One region of the Paraliobacillus zengyii genome, then DNA from elsewhere that is predicted to be linked to it. Evidence: a T-box and tRNA genes for the amino acid it is inferred to sense, from the RefSeq annotation. Region 1 holds a T-box; the other regions hold tRNA genes.
The links. A T-box is a leader RNA that pairs with one kind of tRNA and senses whether it is charged. The one in region 1 lies ahead of leuS (leucine--tRNA ligase), so its partner is inferred to be a tRNA-Leu.
Positions count from the first base shown of each region.

Region 1 (5,860 bases):
ACTGTAACACCTTCTAAACGCTCTTGAATAGATTCATTAGCCAAAGCTTTCTTTTCTAGTTCTTCTTTCGTTGCATCTTTATCAATAAACATTTTTGCTCTTACCTTACCCATTATTTGAATAACAATTTCTACTTCGCTCTCTACAAGTTTAGATTCATCAAATGCTGGCCACGATTGATAAGCAATTGATTCTTCATTACCCAGTTTACTCCATAGCTCTTCTGCTAAGTGTGGTGCTACTGGTGATAACAACTTAACAAAGCCTTCTGCATAATTCTTTTGAATTTCTTCGGCTTTGTATGCTTCATTAATGAATACCATCATTTGTGAGATTCCTGTGTTATATCGAAGATCCTCAAAATTCTCTGTGACCTTTTTGACCGTTTCATGATAAACCTTTTCAAGTGAATCATTTTTTACATTTTCTATTATTTTATTAGATAATGTAGTTTCTTCGTCTGCAATAAACAAACGCCAAACGCGATCTAAGAAACGACGCGAACCTTCTAAACCATTAGTTGACCAAGCAATTGAGGCATCTAATGGCCCCATAAACATTTCGTACAGGCGAAGCGTATCTGCTCCATGACTTTCTATAATATCATCAGGGTTTACGACATTACCTTTTGATTTACTCATCTTTTCATTATTATCACCAAGGATCATTCCTTGATTATATAATTTCATAAATGGCTCTTTTGTTGGTACGACACCAATATCATAAAGGAATTTATGCCAAAAGCGAGCATATAACAGATGTAAAACTGCGTGTTCGGCACCACCAATATAAACATCAACTGGCAACCATTTTTTCAGCGTGTCAAAATCCGCCAGTTTCTCTGTGTTATCTGGATCAATAAAGCGTAAGAAATACCAGCAACTACCTGCCCATTGGGGCATCGTATTCGTTTCACGACGACCTTTCATTCCTGTTTCTAGATCTTCAACATGTACCCAATCAGCAATGTTTGCTAATGGTGACTCACCTGTTCCTGAAGGCTTTATTTCTGTTGTCTTTGGAAGTACTAGAGGTAATTCTTCTTCAGGTACACCAGTGGTCGTACCATCTTCCCAATGAATAATCGGAATCGGTTCACCCCAATAACGTTGTCGACTAAATAACCAATCACGTAGGCGATACGTTACTTTTTTCTCACCTTTTTTGTTATCTTCAAGCCATTCAATTGCTTTCGTTATACCATCTACTTTGTTTAAACCATTAAGAAAATCCGAATTAATATGTGGACCATCTCCAACAAATGCTTCTTCTTGAACATTTCCACCTTCGACAACTGGGACAATCGATAAATCAAATTTAACAGCAAACTCATAGTCACGTTCATCATGTGCAGGCACGGCCATAATTGCACCAAATCCGTATGTCATTAACACATAATCCGCGACCCAAATCGGGAGTCTTTTTCCGTTAATTGGATTAATCGCATAAGCACCAGTAAATACACCTGTTTTATCTTTTGCCAAATCTGTACGTTCTAAATCACTTTTCAATTTAACTTGATTTATATAGCTATCGACTGCAGATTTTTGCTCAGTAGATACAATTTTATTTACTAATGGATGTTCCGGCGCTAAAACGGCATAAGTTGCACCAAATAATGTATCTGGTCTCGTTGTAAAGACATTAAATTCCTCTTCGAAATCAGCGATACTAAAAGTAACTTCAGCACCCTCTGACCTTCCGATCCAATTTCGTTGCATGTCTTTAATACTCTCTGGCCAATCTAACTCTTCTAAATCTTCTAGTAGGCGATCAGCATAAGCAGTTATTTTTAACATCCATTGTTTCATCGGCTTACGTTCTACTGGATGTCCACCACGTTCACTTTTCCCGTCAACTATTTCTTCATTTGCAAGTACTGTTCCAAGTGCAGGACACCAGTTAACTGCTACTTCATCAACGTAAGCTAGGCCCTTATTAAATAACTGTAAAAAGATCCATTGTGTCCATTTATAATAATTTGGATCTGTCGTGTTAATTTCTCGTTCCCAATCGTATGAAAAACCTAACTCTTGGATTTGACGACGAAAAGTATCTATATTATGTTTCGTGAATTCAGCTGGATCATTTCCCGTGTCTAATGCATACTGTTCAGCTGGTAACCCAAATGCGTCCCAACCCATTGGATGTAGCACTTCAAACCCTTGCATCCGCTTCATTCTAGCTATAATATCTGTTGCCGTATAACCTTCTGGATGCCCTACATGTAAACCAGCACCTGAGGGATATGGAAACATATCCAACACATAAAATTTTTCTTTATCTGTTTTAGTGTTAGTTTTAAACGTTTTATTATCTAACCAGTAATTTCGCCATTTTGTTTCTACTACTTTATGGTCAAATGTCATCTTCCACCTTACCTCCTCTTTCTTTTTACAAAAACCTATGTAAGAACCTATGTTCTGTCGTATAGAAAAACTCTCATCCCAAAACTAGGACGAGAGTTTATTTCCCGCGGTACCACCCAAGATTAACGTTTACTTCTATAACTAGTAAAACGTCCACTTTACTTCTTTAACGCAGAGTACGGCAGCAACTACTCTATTTCATTACTGCAACATCCAAGGTGAGTTCATGAAGGACAAGAATAACTTTCACCAACCGTTATCTCTCTTTCACTTGTTTTCCCTTCATTACTAGCCCTTATCATTGTCATTCTACTTATTGTATTCGTATTTTAAAAAAACCGTTACAATTTGTCAAGTTTTCCTATACTCACACTGATCATACTAATATATAAAAACTATTATAACGTAAATTCTTCAACAGTTCCATTTAATTCATCAGTTAACGCACGTAATTCTGTTACTTTTTCAACAACATTCCTGAAAGCGCCTAACTGTTCTTGTGTAGAAGCAGCTATTTCTTCATTTCCAGAAGCTGTTTGTTCTACTACTGCACTTATACTTTCCACATTTTCCAGGACATTACTTCCTAATCCTTTTGAGTGTTCAATTCCTTTGAGTAATTCCTTTAATTTATCAGTAATAGCTTTTACCTTTTCATCAATCGCACTAAATGACGTATTTGTTGTTTCCATTGATACTTTTTCCTTTTCAGCGATTGAAACACCCTGATCAACAGCTGTAGTAATGTCTCCAATTCCGGTTTCAATTGAGGTTACCATGTCAAATATTTGCGTCGTCGCAACCGTTGTTTCTTCTGCTAATTTTCGAACTTCATCGGCAACAACGGCAAATCCTTTACCAGCCTCTCCTGCACGTGATGCCTCGATTGCAGCATTAAGCGCCAGTAAATTTGTTTGTTTTGCTATCTCAGATACGGTGTTTGCCATCGATTCTATTTTTTTCGTAGAATCAATAAAGGACTGTGTGGCAGCTTGAATGTTTTCAGTTGTTTTTGCGTTAGCTTCTATTAATTCACGTTGCTCATTAATAGCTTCTAATCCAGCTCTAACTGCGTCCATCGCTTCCTTTCCGAAATGAACAGATTGCTCTGTATATTGAACATTAGTAGTAAAAGCACTATCCATTTGTTCTACTTTAGTAACTGCATCCTGTAAATCTGATGAAATTGTTTGTGTTCCCTGCGCTAATTCATCGGTTGATGCTGCTACTTGTTGATTGATTTCTGTTACAGTTCCATTCTCTTTTTCAATGTCTATCGCAAATCCTTCCACCTTTTTACTGACTGTTCCGATTGAAGATAGTAGTGTACGAATTTGTTCAATCATTTGTGTGAATGATTGATTTAATCTCCCTAGTTCATCTGACTTTTCGTAGCGAATAGCTTCAATTGCTAAATTACCTTGTGCTACTTCATTTGCATTCTCTGCTAGACGTTTGAGGGTTTTCGTAATTGGCCCTGTTATACGATTTGATACAATTAATGCAATCACAAGTAAGATAATAACACTAATTACTGAAGCAATAATGATAAATTGCACTTTTTGTTCTAAGCTAACTAGTGAATTTTGATAATCCTCTTCTGCATTTAGTTGTAGCATGTAAACATCATTTTCAATCCCCGCTAGTCGCGCTGCTTGTTTATCAGCTGTGTTACTTTCTCTGGCTGTTAAAGCCTCAATTGTTGGTGTTTTCCATCTTTCAAATTTATCGGTTATTTTATTTATATATTCTTGAATTTGGTCATCAATTGCAAGTTCATTTAATTGCTCGATTAATCTTTCACTTTCTTCTATTGTGTAAGTAGTTTCTTGTGCTAAAGCATTCGAACGTGTTGTTGAGAAACTATTTAGATTCTGTTGTGTTGAATGAATTTCTGATTTAAATCTCTCAATAGTAACCAATGCATCAACTTGATTTTCATTTGAAGATTGTATTTGTAACATATTTATAATGATAAACGCTATAATAGCTGTTGCTAAGACAACTGTTGTCATTGTATTAATCAGTAATTTCTTCTTAATCGACATAATACCCCTCCTATTGCTGTGCTAACTCTTCTGTTGCTGATTCAATTTCTGCCTGTATGTTTTCTGGAAATTCAGCGATACGTAAAGGTGCTAGACCAACACCTTCATTACTAAGCCCGAATTCAAGTGTGCCTTGTTCGATTGTTTCTCCGTTTACTAATTGCTCTGCTAATTGATAAATTGCACGGTCAATATTTTTCATTACAGACGTTATGACTGAACCTTCCGCATGAAAGAATTGATCAGTATCCACTCCAACAGCGTAAACCTCTTGATTTTGTGCTTCTTTTAATACACCAACACCAGTAAAACCTGCTGCAGCAAAAAGGACATCCGCATCTTGATCAATCATTTCTTTTGCTAAACTTGCCCCTAGCTTATCATCACCATATGTACCAGCATAAGCTTTATCTATTACAATATCTGGATTGACTGATTTTGCACCAGCTTCAAATCCATTATAAAAGTTTTGAATTAACGGAACATCTTCTCCGCCTATAAAACCAATATGATCAGTTTCTGTTGTATGTGCAGACACGATACCTGCTAAATAACTAGCTTGGTCAACTTTAAATGTGACAGATGTTACATTTTCGAGTTCCGACACAGAATCAATTAAAATAAATTGTTGTTCTGGGTACTCCTCTGCAACTAATTCTAAATCCTCTTGTACCATGTATCCTAGTCCAATAATCAAATCATTATCTTGCGCTACTAACTCACGCAAACCTTGTTCATAAGTTTCTGTAGTTTCAATTTCACGGTAATCAAAAACGACACCTAACTCATCCCTTGCTTGAACTAAACCATTAAAAGCTAAATCACTAAATGATTGGTCACCTAACCCTACATCTGATAGCATAATTCCAATTTTTATTTTACCAGTACTCGCATCTGTTTCCTCTTGTTGTTGACATCCCAATAATACGATTAAACCAACTATTACCAGTGCTAACATACTAAAAAAATTCTTGTTGCGCATTACTTTTCCCCCTACACGATAAAATTTCGTACTAAGTTATATCGGTAGAAAACAAAAAAAATAAACCCTTTCTATGAGAAAGGGTTTATTTTTTAGTTGTGTAAATCATTCTCATCAAGAATCATATCGTTCCAATAATCTGTAACTTGGAGATGGATTCGATGTAATTGCTCTTTTTGTTGATGATTAGCACTTAACATCATTTTTTCAATCTCTGTATCCATATTCGATAGCTCTATTTGGGCTTCGGCATACTCATTGTCAATCCGATAACCATTTCGATTCGCCTTATCTAATTGCTGTTTTGCTTCTTCGAGTTTTTCTGCTGCTTTTGCTATTAAATCATCCATCGACTGTCTTGTTGCCATACCATCACCTCCTGATTATTGTGTTCGAAACACTATTAAATAATACAAAAGTTAGGACATGCCGTGACCCAAAATATCACTTCATGCTACAAT
Region 1 is NZ_CP029797.1:2,617,966-2,623,825, forward strand. Features, by position in the region: gene leuS (leucine--tRNA ligase) at 1-2,369, opposite strand, end outside; T-box leader at 2,452-2,680, opposite strand; gene DM447_RS13320 (methyl-accepting chemotaxis protein) at 2,768-4,417, opposite strand; gene DM447_RS13325 (BMP family lipoprotein) at 4,428-5,399, opposite strand; gene DM447_RS13330 (DUF2524 family protein) at 5,492-5,767, opposite strand.

Region 2 (5,860 bases), 1.6 Mb from region 1:
TACATAAGAGAGAGCACACATAAAAAAGGAATTATACAATCAGAGGTAAAGAACAAGGCTGAGGATGAGAAAGGCGTATTTGAAATGTATTATGCATACCAAGAGCCGATTCGTTCTGTTGTCTCTCACCGTATACTAGCGCTTAATCGTGGTGAAAAAGAGGGAATTATTAAGGTAGGTATTTTACCACCGATTGAAAGTATTGAAGCTTATTTAGAAAGAAAAATAATAAAAACAAAAGCAGCTGAAGCGGTGCGGACGTTTTTACAACAAGCGATAAGTGACAGTTATAAGCGTCTTATTCAACCGTCAATAGAGCGAGAAATTCGCAACTTATTATCTGAATCAGCAGAAAAACAAGCGATTGATATTTTCTCGAAAAATCTTAAAAACCTTTTATTACAACCACCTCTTAAAGGTAAAACAATATTAGGTGTAGATCCTGCTTTTCGTACGGGTTGTAAACTAGCAGTTGTTGATGAGACTGGAAAAGTATTTGATATTAACGTTATATATCCAACTGCACCAAAACATGATACAGTTGGTGCAGAAAAAATAGTATTAGACTATTTGAAACGATATGATGTTGAATTAATATCGATTGGAAATGGTACAGCTTCTAGGGAAACAGAACAATTTATTGCTGATTTAATTAGTAAGCACGATCTTTCTGTAGCATACATGATAGTTAATGAGGCGGGAGCAAGTGTATATTCTGCTTCTAAGTTGGCTAGAGAGGAATTTCCTGACCTGAAAGTGGAAGAGAGAAGTGCTGTGTCGATTGCAAGAAGAGTTCAAGATCCTTTAGCTGAATTGGTTAAGATTGATCCGAAGTCCATAGGGGTAGGCCAGTATCAACATGATGTCACACAAAAAAGTTTGAATGAGTCATTAAAATTCGTGGTAGAAACTGCGGTTAACCAAGTTGGGGTTAATGTAAATACTGCGTCGACATCCTTATTGCAATATGTTTCTGGTTTAAGTAAAACCGTAGCAACCAATGTGATCAAGGAAAGAGAATCTTTAGGTAAATTTACAGATCGTAAGCAATTAAAAAAGATACCAAGATTGGGTAACAAAACGTATGAACAGAGTATTGGGTTTTTACGTGTCTCTAATGGGACTGAACCTCTTGACCGTACGCCTATTCATCCAGAGAGTTATCCGGCTACCAAAGCTTTACTAAAAATGATTGGTTGTAAAACCGAAGATTTAGGTTCTGAAAAACTAAAACTGAAATTAGAAGAACTTGATGTTGAGGCTGTTGCAGAACAATTAGATTTAGGGAAGTTAACCTTATCGGATATTGTTAAAGCATTGGGTAGTCCTGAACGAGATCCGCGTGATGATCTAGCACAACCTTTATTGAAGAAAAATGTATTATCAATGGAAGATCTAAAAACAGGTTTAGAATTACAAGGTACCGTCCGCAATGTAGTGGACTTCGGTGTGTTTGTGGATATTGGTGTTAAACAAGATGGGCTTGTTCATATTTCAAAGATGTCAAACAAGTTTGTTAAACATCCAATGGATATAGCGGCTGTTGGTGATGTAGTAACAGTTTGGGTCGATAAAGTTGATGAGCAAAAACAACGTATTGCTTTAACGATGATTAAAGAAGACTAAGAGATAGAAGGATATCGAGAGACTATCTCGATATCCTTCTATCTAAATAAAAAAACCAGCATTGATTTAAGATTTTTATCTGTCTTAAGTTTTTTTCTTGAAAGGCGTCCGACATTTGTTTTTTGAACCAATTGGGCATATGATCTTCTCCTTGGTTTGGTTATGATGATATAAGATATGTAGGACATAAGTTGAATGTGATAAATGAGGGGTATAGTAGATGGAACAAATAGAATTAGAACGATTGATCAACGAATTGTCACTTACTTATTTTAAAAAGCCATATATAGATAAAGTTTCCTTTAATAAAAGATTACGAACTACTGGTGGAAGGTATCTTCCAACAAAAAGGTCGATTGAATTAAATCCGAAATATTTAGAGGAATTAGGATTAGAAGAGTTTTGCGGTATAATTAAGCATGAGTTATGTCATTATCATTTACATATAGAAGGAAGAGGATATAAGCATGGCGATATAGAATTTAAGCGTTTGCTAGAGAATACTGGATCACCTCGTCATTGTCAGCCTTTACCTACAATGAATGAGGATCCGTTACATTTATATGAGTGCATAGCATGTAAACAACCTTATCCTAGAAAAAGAATACTTAATGTTAAGAAGTATCGTTGCGGTAAATGCAGAGGAAAGTTAGTAAAGCTCTAGTAATGAGAGCAGTTATTAAATTTGTAGCGGTTTTTTTAATTAAAAGATTGACGAGTAATAAGATTTTATGTTAAATTATATAAGCATTTGAAAAACAGACCTACTTTTTTATATAAGAAGCTTGACCTCTTCCTATTCTTTTTAGTAGAATATAAGGAGTGTCGACAGTATATGAAAAGACTAATAGAGAGTTTTGAAAAATGTTATTGACATAGGGTGTTAATTGTAGTATTATTTTAAAAGTCGCCAAAGAAAACATTTAATTATTCCACAGTAGCTCAGTGGTAGAGCAATCGGCTGTTAACCGATCGGTCGTAGGTTCGAGTCCTACCTGTGGAGCCATTGGAGAAGTACCCAAGTGGCTGAAGGGGCGCCCCTGCTAAGGGTGTAGGTCGTGTAAGCGGCGCGAGGGTTCAAATCCCTCCTTCTCCGCCATTTTTATATATTTTATCAAGGCCCGTTGGTCAAGCGGTTAAGACACCGCCCTTTCACGGCGGTATCACGGGTTCGATTCCCGTACGGGTCACTTTTATTATTTTGAATATTTTCGCTTTGCGAAAATTATTGGTCCGGTAGTTCAGTTGGTTAGAATGCCTGCCTGTCACGCAGGAGGTCGCGGGTTCGAGTCCCGTCCGGACCGCCATTATTTATGGGCTATAGCCAAGCGGTAAGGCAACGGTTTTTGGTATCGTCATGCGCTGGTTCGAATCCAGCTAGCCCAGCCATTTTAAATAAAGCAAACTTAAATATTTCTACTATATTAAAACCTTTGGAACGTAAGTGTTTTCGAAGGATTTTCTATTGTTACAAAGAAAATTAAAATTTGGTATTTTATAATTCGAGCCATTAGCTCAGCCGGTAGAGCATCTGACTTTTAATCAGAGGGTCGAAGGTTCAAGTCCTTCATGGCTCATCACATATAGTTGTTTCTTTTGTCTCAATTATATATGCGGTCGTGGCGGAACGGCAGACGCGCTAGGTTGAGGGCCTAGTGGGTGAATAACCCGTGGAGGTTCAAGTCCTCTCGACCGCACCAAGTTGACTATAGAAAATCATTGACGTTTTAGGTGCTCTGTGATATATTTAAATATGTCGCTTTAACGAGCGCCCGTAGCTCAATTGGATAGAGCGTTTGACTTCGGATCAAAAGGCTAGGGGTTCGATTCCTCTCGGGCGCATCATAACCGGGAAGTAGCTCAGCTTGGTAGAGCACTTGGTTTGGGACCAAGGGGTCGCAGGTTCAAATCCTGTCTTCCCGACCATGAGGACAATTTATATATTTAATAATGCGGGTGTAGTTTAGTGGTAAAACCTCAGCCTTCCAAGCTGATGTCGAGGGTTCAATTCCCTTCACCCGCTCCATTGTAAAATGGGCCTGTAGCTCAGCCTGGTTAGAGCGCACGCCTGATAAGCGTGAGGTCGGTGGTTCGAGTCCACTCAGGCCCACCATTTAACAATTGATCTTTGAAAACTGAACGAAACACACAGTATGTTAAGTAAGTAGAAACAACAAGCTAGTTAAGTATTTGAGCAGCAAGCTCGCATTTTATGGAGAGTTTGATCTTGGCTCAGGACGAACGCTGGCGGCGTGCCTAATACATGCAAGTCGAGCGCATGAAATAAGTGAATCCCTTCGGGGTGAAACTTATGGATTGAGCGGCGGACGGGTGAGTAACACGTGGGCAACCTGCCTGTAAGACTGGGATAACTCCGGGAAACCGGGGCTAATACCGGATAACACTTTTCTTTACCTAAAGGGAAGTTGAAAGGCGGCTAGGGTGAAAGTTTACTTTCACCCCTGGCTGTCACTTACAGATGGGCCCGCGGCGCATTAGCTAGTTGGTAGGGTAATGGCCTACCAAGGCGACGATGCGTAGCCGACCTGAGAGGGTGATCGGCCACACTGGGACTGAGACACGGCCCAGACTCCTACGGGAGGCAGCAGTAGGGAATCTTCCGCAATGGACGAAAGTCTGACGGAGCAACGCCGCGTGAACGATGAAGGTTTTCGGATCGTAAAGTTCTGTTGTTAGGGAAGAACAAGTACCGTTCTAACAGGACGGTACCTTGACGGTACCTAACGAGGAAGCCCCGGCTAACTACGTGCCAGCAGCCGCGGTAATACGTAGGGGGCAAGCGTTGTCCGGAATTATTGGGCGTAAAGCGCGCGCAGGCGGTTCTTTAAGTCTGATGTGAAATCTTGTGGCTCAACCACAAGCGGTCATTGGAAACTGGGGAACTTGAGTACAGAAGAGGAGAGTGGAATTCCACGTGTAGCGGTGAAATGCGTAGATATGTGGAGGAACACCAGTGGCGAAGGCGACTCTCTGGTCTGTAACTGACGCTGAGGCGCGAAAGCGTGGGGAGCAAACAGGATTAGATACCCTGGTAGTCCACGCCGTAAACGATGAGTGCTAGGTGTTAGGGGGTTTCCGCCCCTTAGTGCTGCAGCTAACGCATTAAGCACTCCGCCTGGGGAGTACGGCCGCAAGGCTGAAACTCAAAAGAATTGACGGGGACCCGCACAAGCGGTGGAGCATGTGGTTTAATTCGAAGCAACGCGAAGAACCTTACCAGGTCTTGACATCCGCTGCCAACCCTAGAGATAGGGCGTTCCCTTCGGGGACAGCGTGACAGGTGGTGCATGGTTGTCGTCAGCTCGTGTCGTGAGATGTTGGGTTAAGTCCCGCAACGAGCGCAACCCTTGATTTTAGTTGCCAGCATTTAGTTGGGCACTCTAAAGTGACTGCCGGTGATAAACCGGAGGAAGGTGGGGATGACGTCAAATCATCATGCCCCTTATGACCTGGGCTACACACGTGCTACAATGGATGGTACAAAGGGCAGCGAAGCCGCGAGGTGAAGCAAATCCCATAAAACCATTCTCAGTTCGGATTGTAGGCTGCAACTCGCCTACATGAAGCCGGAATCGCTAGTAATCGCGGATCAGCATGCCGCGGTGAATACGTTCCCGGGTCTTGTACACACCGCCCGTCACACCACGAGAGTTAGCAACACCCGAAGTCGGTGAGGTAACCTTTACAGGAACCAGCCGCCGAAGGTGGGGCCAATGATTGGGGTGAAGTCGTAACAAGGTAGCCGTATCGGAAGGTGCGGCTGGATCACCTCCTTTCTAAGGATAAATGAAAAGCGTAAGCACGCGTTTAACGACGTATGAACTGGACTGAACCGAAGGAGATAAAGAAAACACAACGAACGAAAGTGAGTTGATGTTGCCTTATCGTACGGAGGAGAAGGAAGTTTACTAGTCGTTGCGTGCTAGAAGCTGGACATAATAGGAAAACATACTGTGTGGTTTGGTTCAGTTTTGAGAGATCAAGTATCTTTCATTTTATGTACCTTGAAAACTAGATAAGAAGTTAGGAAGCGAGAAGGATTGTACTTTGTATAAAACAGAACGTGAGCCTAACATATGACAAGACATCATATCAAAGTAAGAAGAACCAAACGCTTTTATTAACTAATATAGTTAAGTAAGAAAGGGCGCACGGTGGATGCCTTGGCACTAGGAGCCGAAGAAGGACGGGACAAACACCGATATGTCTTGGG
Region 2 is NZ_CP029797.1:448,499-454,358, forward strand. Features, by position in the region: gene DM447_RS02370 (Tex family protein) at 1-1,626, shown strand, start outside; gene cmpA (cortex morphogenetic protein CmpA) at 1,649-1,765, opposite strand; gene DM447_RS02380 (SprT family protein) at 1,847-2,290, shown strand; tRNA gene DM447_RS02385 (tRNA-Asn) at 2,558-2,632, shown strand; tRNA gene DM447_RS02390 (tRNA-Ser) at 2,635-2,725, shown strand; tRNA gene DM447_RS02395 (tRNA-Glu) at 2,745-2,816, shown strand; tRNA gene DM447_RS02400 (tRNA-Asp) at 2,857-2,933, shown strand; tRNA gene DM447_RS02405 (tRNA-Gln) at 2,941-3,015, shown strand; tRNA gene DM447_RS02410 (tRNA-Lys) at 3,131-3,203, shown strand; tRNA gene DM447_RS02415 (tRNA-Leu) at 3,240-3,326, shown strand; tRNA gene DM447_RS02420 (tRNA-Arg) at 3,395-3,468, shown strand; tRNA gene DM447_RS02425 (tRNA-Pro) at 3,476-3,552, shown strand; tRNA gene DM447_RS02430 (tRNA-Gly) at 3,579-3,652, shown strand; tRNA gene DM447_RS02435 (tRNA-Ile) at 3,662-3,739, shown strand; rRNA gene DM447_RS02440 (16S ribosomal RNA) at 3,836-5,423, shown strand; rRNA gene DM447_RS02445 (23S ribosomal RNA) at 5,779-5,860, shown strand, end outside.
Region 2: it encodes a tRNA-Leu, which carries the amino acid that the T-box ahead of leuS (leucine--tRNA ligase) is inferred to sense. The anticodon was not compared.

Region 3 (5,860 bases), 1.9 Mb from region 1:
AGGTTGAGCTGTGATGGGGAGGGAACTTAAGTACCGAAGTTCCGGATTTCACACTGCCAAGAAAAGCCTCTAGTGAGGAAAGAGGTGCCCGTACCGTAAACCGACACAGGTAGGCGAGAAGAGAATTCTAAGGTGATCGGGAGAACTCTCGTTAAGGAACTCGGCAAAATGACCCCGTAACTTCGGGAGAAGGGGTGCTTCTTTTACGAGAAGCCGCAGTGAAAAGGCCCAAGCGACTGTTTAGCAAAAACACAGGTCTCTGCGAAGCCGTAAGGCGAAGTATAGGGGCTGACACCTGCCCGGTGCTGGAAGGTTAAGGGGATGCGTTAGCTTTCGGGCGAAGCGCTGAACCGAAGCCCCAGTAAACGGCGGCCGTAACTATAACGGTCCTAAGGTAGCGAAATTCCTTGTCGGGTAAGTTCCGACCCGCACGAAAGGTGCAACGACTTGGGCACTGTCTCAACGAGAGACCCGGTGAAATTATACGATGCGTGAAGATGCGCATTACCCGCGACAGGACGGAAAGACCCCGTGGAGCTTTACTGTAGCCTGATATTGAATGTCGGCACAGCTTGTACAGGATAGGTGGGAGCCGTTGAAGCGTGAGCGCTAGCTTACGTCGAGGCGCCCGTGGGATACCACCCTGGCTGTGTTGACCTTCTAACCCAGAACCGTGATCCGGTTCGGAGACAGTGTCAGGTGGGCAGTTTGACTGGGGCGGTCGCCTCCTAAAGAGTAACGGAGGCGCCCAAAGGTTCCCTCAGAATGGTTGGAAATCATTCGAAGAGTGTAAAGGCAGAAGGGAGCTTGACTGCGAGACCTACAAGTCGAGCAGGGACGAAAGTCGGGCTTAGTGATCCGGCGGTACCGTATGGAAGGGCCGTCGCTCAACGGATAAAAGCTACCCCGGGGATAACAGGCTTATCTCCCCCAAGAGTCCACATCGACGGGGAGGTTTGGCACCTCGATGTCGGCTCATCGCATCCTGGGGCTGTAGTCGGTCCCAAGGGTTGGGCTGTTCGCCCATTAAAGCGGTACGCGAGCTGGGTTCAGAACGTCGTGAGACAGTTCGGTCCCTATCCGTCGTGGGCGCAAGAAGTTTGAGAGGAGCTGTCCTTAGTACGAGAGGACCGGGATGGACACACCGCTGGTGTACCAGTTGTTCTGCCAAGAGCATCGCTGGGTAGCTACGTGTGGAAGGGATAAGTGCTGAAAGCATCTAAGCATGAAGCCCCCCTCAAGATGAGACTTCTCATCTTTTTAGAGTAAGATCCCTCAGAGACGATGAGGTTGATAGGTTCGAGGTGGAAGCGTGGTGACACGTGTAGCTGACGAATACTAATAGATCGAGGACTTAACTATAATACTATATGGTGTCTTGTTGTAATTCTTATCTAGTTTTGAAGGTATAATTAATTTTATTCTTTTAAACTCTTGATTTTTTATGAAAAACAGGTATAATACTTGTTGTCATTAAAATTCAAAATACACTTGGATGTATACTCTAAATGATCTGGTGACAATAGCGAAGAGGTCACACCTGTTCCCATGCCGAACACAGTAGTTAAGCTCTTCAGCGCTCATGGTAGTTGGGGCTTTGCCCCTGCAAGAGTAGGACGTCGCCAGGCATATATCCATTATTCCACAGTAGCTCAGTGGTAGAGCAATCGGCTGTTAACCGATCGGTCGTAGGTTCGAGTCCTACCTGTGGAGCCATATGGAGAGCTGTCCGAGTGGCCGAAGGAGCACGATTGGAAATCGTGTAAACCGCTAACGCGGTTTCGAGGGTTCGAATCCCTCGCTCTCCGCCACTTACATACAACTCATTGTATAATTAATTTAGGCCCGTTGGTCAAGCGGTTAAGACACCGCCCTTTCACGGCGGTATCACGGGTTCGATTCCCGTACGGGTCACCAATGGAGGATTAGCTCAGCTGGGAGAGCACCTGCCTTACAAGCAGGGGGTCGCAGGTTCGAGCCCTGCATCCTCCACCATTTTAAACAAGTAATTTTATAGTAGAATTATTTAATTCTACATTATCGCGGGGTGGAGCAGTCTGGTAGCTCGTCGGGCTCATAACCCGAAGGTCGCAAGTTCAAATCTTGCCCCCGCAACCAAATTATTGGTCCGGTAGTTCAGTTGGTTAGAATGCCTGCCTGTCACGCAGGAGGTCGCGGGTTCGAGTCCCGTCCGGACCGCCATTTTTATAAAACTACAATTATTTTACTTGGCTCGGTAGCTCAGTCGGTAGAGCAACGGACTGAAAATCCGTGTGTCGGCGGTTCGATTCCGTCCCGAGCCACCTTTTTTTATTTGGAGGGATAGCGAAGTTGGCCAAACGCGGCGGACTGTAAATCCGCTCCCATCGGGTTCGTAGGTTCGAGTCCTACTCCCTCCACCATTTTTGAATATATTTATATAAGAATATAGGGGTATAGTTTAAAGGTAGAACAGAGGTCTCCAAAACCTCCGGTGTGGGTTCAATTCCTACTACCCCTGCTTTTTTTATTGTGGCGGTCGTGGCGAAGGGGTAAACGCACCGGATTGTGATTCCGGCATACGTGGGTTCAATTCCCACCGGTCGCCCTATTTTTTTACATTGGGCTATAGCCAAGCGGTAAGGCAACGGTTTTTGGTATCGTCATGCGCTGGTTCGAATCCAGCTAGCCCAGCCATCATCTTGCGGAAGTAGTTCAGTGGTAGAACATCACCTTGCCAAGGTGGGGGTCGCGGGTTCGAATCCCGTCTTCCGCTCTCTTTTCATATAGTTTTATTATAATGGCGGTATAGCCAAGTGGTAAGGCAGAGGTCTGCAAAACCTTTATCACCGGTTCAAATCCGGTTACCGCCTCCAAATAACATGCCGGTGTGGCGGAATTGGCAGACGCGCATGACTCAAAATCATGTTCCTTCGGGAGTGCCGGTTCGACCCCGGCCACCGGTATTTAAGTTTTTTGTTCAGGTATGTCAATTAACTGTTAATATTTTGTAATATCAAGTGTTTCCTACATTTTGGGAAACGCTTTTTATTTTGAAAAATGTTCCTTCTAGAATGTGAGTCGAACCTATACCATAGCTATTATAAACATATCATTTAAGCAAGAAATATTAACGTTTCTCAGATTGTGAGAGACGTTTTTTTTATTTTTATTTAACAAAAATCTAATTTTATATTTAATAAATATTTTTTAATCTATCAAAAAATGCTATTCATACGCTGGCAAATGTAATTTAATTAATTTCTCTTTTTTCATTGACATTAATTATGAAAGCGGTATATAATTTATATTATAGAACAGAGTTCCATTATACGGAACGTAAATTAAATCTTTTATATTGAATATTTATTTTATTATTCAATGTATAAAAAATGTACTTACCAAATATAATCATGAGAACATAGATAGTTAGTTCTATATTTTTTGCATACATTTGCAAAAAAGGGCTTCTAAAGAGGCTACTACTATTAGTGAGGAAGATGTTTTATGAGTAAAAGGATAGTTACAATTGGTGAGGCTATGGGCTTATTTGTAGCTGGTGAAGTAGGACGGCTTGAAGATGTAAAGACATTCACTCGATCAATAGCAGGTGCCGAATTAAATGTTAGTGTTGGCTTAGCTAGATTGAATCACGAAGTATATTATACGACCAAAGTTGGCAATGATCCACTTGGAGAATCAATCATAAATTTTATAAAAAAGGAAAGAATCCATAATGATTTTGTCTATCAAAGTAAAAAGGATTTGACTGGATTACAATTAAAGGAAAAATCTATCGAAGGGGATCCGAATGTAGCAAGTTTTCGAAAGAATAGTGCGGCTAGTAAAGTTAGTTTAGCTACCATACAGGAAGTGGATTTTTCTATTTTTGATTTTGTTCATCTAAGTGGCATATTCTTAGCTTTGTCTTCTGAAACAAAAGCTGTTTCTCATTATTTTGCTGAGGAAGGAAGAAGAAACGGGGCATGTATAACCTTTGATCCTAATCTTCGTCCTAATTTGTGGAGTAGTAAGAAAGATATGATTATAAATATAAATGAATTGGCAGCAAAATGTGATATCGTTCTTCCAGGTATTTCTGAAGGGGAAATTCTTACTGGATATAAAGAACCAGAAGATATTGCAAACTTTTATTTAGAAAGGAATGCAAAGTATGTTGTTATCAAGCTTGGTGAAGAAGGTGCATATGTAAAAGGACATGATAGAGAAGGTAAATATATTGAAGGCTTTAAGGTTGATAAAATTGTGGATACTGTTGGGGCTGGAGATGGATTTGCAGTAGGTGTAGTCAGTGGGTTAGCTGAGGGATTATCGATTGAGGAATCTGTTATTCGCGGAAATGCAATTGGTGCTATTCAACTACTTTCATCAAGTGATAACGAAGGATTGCCAACTCGAGTTATGTTAGAAAAATTTTTAAATACATCAAAGCATCAAAAAATTTAAAGTTAAATACAACTATTTTCATAATCTATAGGAGGCTTTAAAAATGGAAAAAAGATATGCAACACATCCAGAACACGCAAAAACATTTGGTACAGAAGAATTACGTCAGCATTATTTGATTGAGGAACTATTTGTGCTTGGGCAAACTAAAATGGTCTATTCGATGGAAGATAGAACAGTTATAGGTGGTGTAACACCTACTGAGGAAGCGATCTCTTTAGAAACAGATGAGGAAATAAAGGCCAATTACTTTCTAGAGCGAAGGGAATTAGGGATTATTAATGTAGGTAATTCAGGCAAAGTTTTAATTGATGGTCAAGAATTTCTGATGGATAATAAAGACTGTTTGTATGTTGGAAAAGGAAATAAAGAAGTTTTATTCTCTAGCACTGTAGCGAGTGAACCAGCAAAGTTTTACTTGTTTTCTGCACCCGCTCATAAGGAATATCCGATTCAAAAGGTTTCTTTTAATAGTATTGACGGTGATCAATTAGGAACAAATGAGAGTGCAAATGAACGTGTTCTTCGCCGTATGATCCATAATGATGGCATACAAAGCTGCCAAATTGTTATGGGAATGACGCAATTAAAATCAGGAAGTGTATGGAACTCTATGCCAACGCACACACATGACCGCAGAATGGAAGCATACTTATACATCGATTTAGACGAAAATGCTAGAATGGTTCATTTAATGGGGCAACCGAGTAATACTAGACATCTTATAATGAAAAATGAGCAAGCGGTAATTTCACCTCCTTGGTCTATCCATTGTGGAGCTGCTACAAGTAATTATACGTTTGTATGGGCTATGGCTGGGGAGAATAAACAGTTCACTGATATGGATCATGTACAGATGGATAAATTAAGATAGTCTAGTAGATGAATAGTAATATAACTAGAAAATAAAAAGAATGGGGTTTGGACCATGACTTTAGAAAATTTTTCATTAGATTTTTTTTCATTAGCAGGTAAAGTTGCGATTGTTACAGGAGGAAATACAGGACTAGGGCAAGGTTATGCAGTTGCTCTTGCTAAGGCAGGCGCAGATTTATTTGTGGTAACATATGGTACTGATTGGGATGAAACGAAAGAGCTTATTGAAGAAACTGGACAAAAGGTTACTTTTTATCAAGCAGACCTTTCAAACAGAGATAGTATTAAACAAGTTGTCGATACATGTGTAAATACCTTTGGTAAGGTTGATATTTTAGTCAATAATGCAGGAACAATTCGTCGTTCTCCATTACTCGAATATAAGTCTGAAGATTGGGATGCCGTGATGGAAATTAATTTGAATTCCGTTTATTTCTTAAGCCAAGAGGTAGCAAAGGTAATGGCGAAGCAGGGTAATGGTAAAATTATAAATATAGCTTCTATGCTTTCCTTTCAAGGTGGTAAATTTGTTCCATCA
Region 3 is NZ_CP029797.1:761,897-767,756, forward strand. Features, by position in the region: rRNA gene DM447_RS03775 (23S ribosomal RNA) at 1-1,362, shown strand, start outside; rRNA gene rrf (5S ribosomal RNA) at 1,513-1,628, shown strand; tRNA gene DM447_RS03785 (tRNA-Asn) at 1,642-1,716, shown strand; tRNA gene DM447_RS03790 (tRNA-Ser) at 1,720-1,811, shown strand; tRNA gene DM447_RS03795 (tRNA-Glu) at 1,843-1,917, shown strand; tRNA gene DM447_RS03800 (tRNA-Val) at 1,920-1,995, shown strand; tRNA gene DM447_RS03805 (tRNA-Met) at 2,042-2,118, shown strand; tRNA gene DM447_RS03810 (tRNA-Asp) at 2,126-2,202, shown strand; tRNA gene DM447_RS03815 (tRNA-Phe) at 2,231-2,303, shown strand; tRNA gene DM447_RS03820 (tRNA-Tyr) at 2,317-2,402, shown strand; tRNA gene DM447_RS03825 (tRNA-Trp) at 2,430-2,500, shown strand; tRNA gene DM447_RS03830 (tRNA-His) at 2,515-2,587, shown strand; tRNA gene DM447_RS03835 (tRNA-Gln) at 2,602-2,676, shown strand; tRNA gene DM447_RS03840 (tRNA-Gly) at 2,684-2,755, shown strand; tRNA gene DM447_RS03845 (tRNA-Cys) at 2,782-2,855, shown strand; tRNA gene DM447_RS03850 (tRNA-Leu) at 2,864-2,945, shown strand; gene DM447_RS03855 (sugar kinase) at 3,487-4,446, shown strand; gene kduI (5-dehydro-4-deoxy-D-glucuronate isomerase) at 4,490-5,320, shown strand; gene kduD (2-dehydro-3-deoxy-D-gluconate 5-dehydrogenase KduD) at 5,375-5,860, shown strand, end outside.
Region 3: it encodes a tRNA-Leu, which carries the amino acid that the T-box ahead of leuS (leucine--tRNA ligase) is inferred to sense. The anticodon was not compared.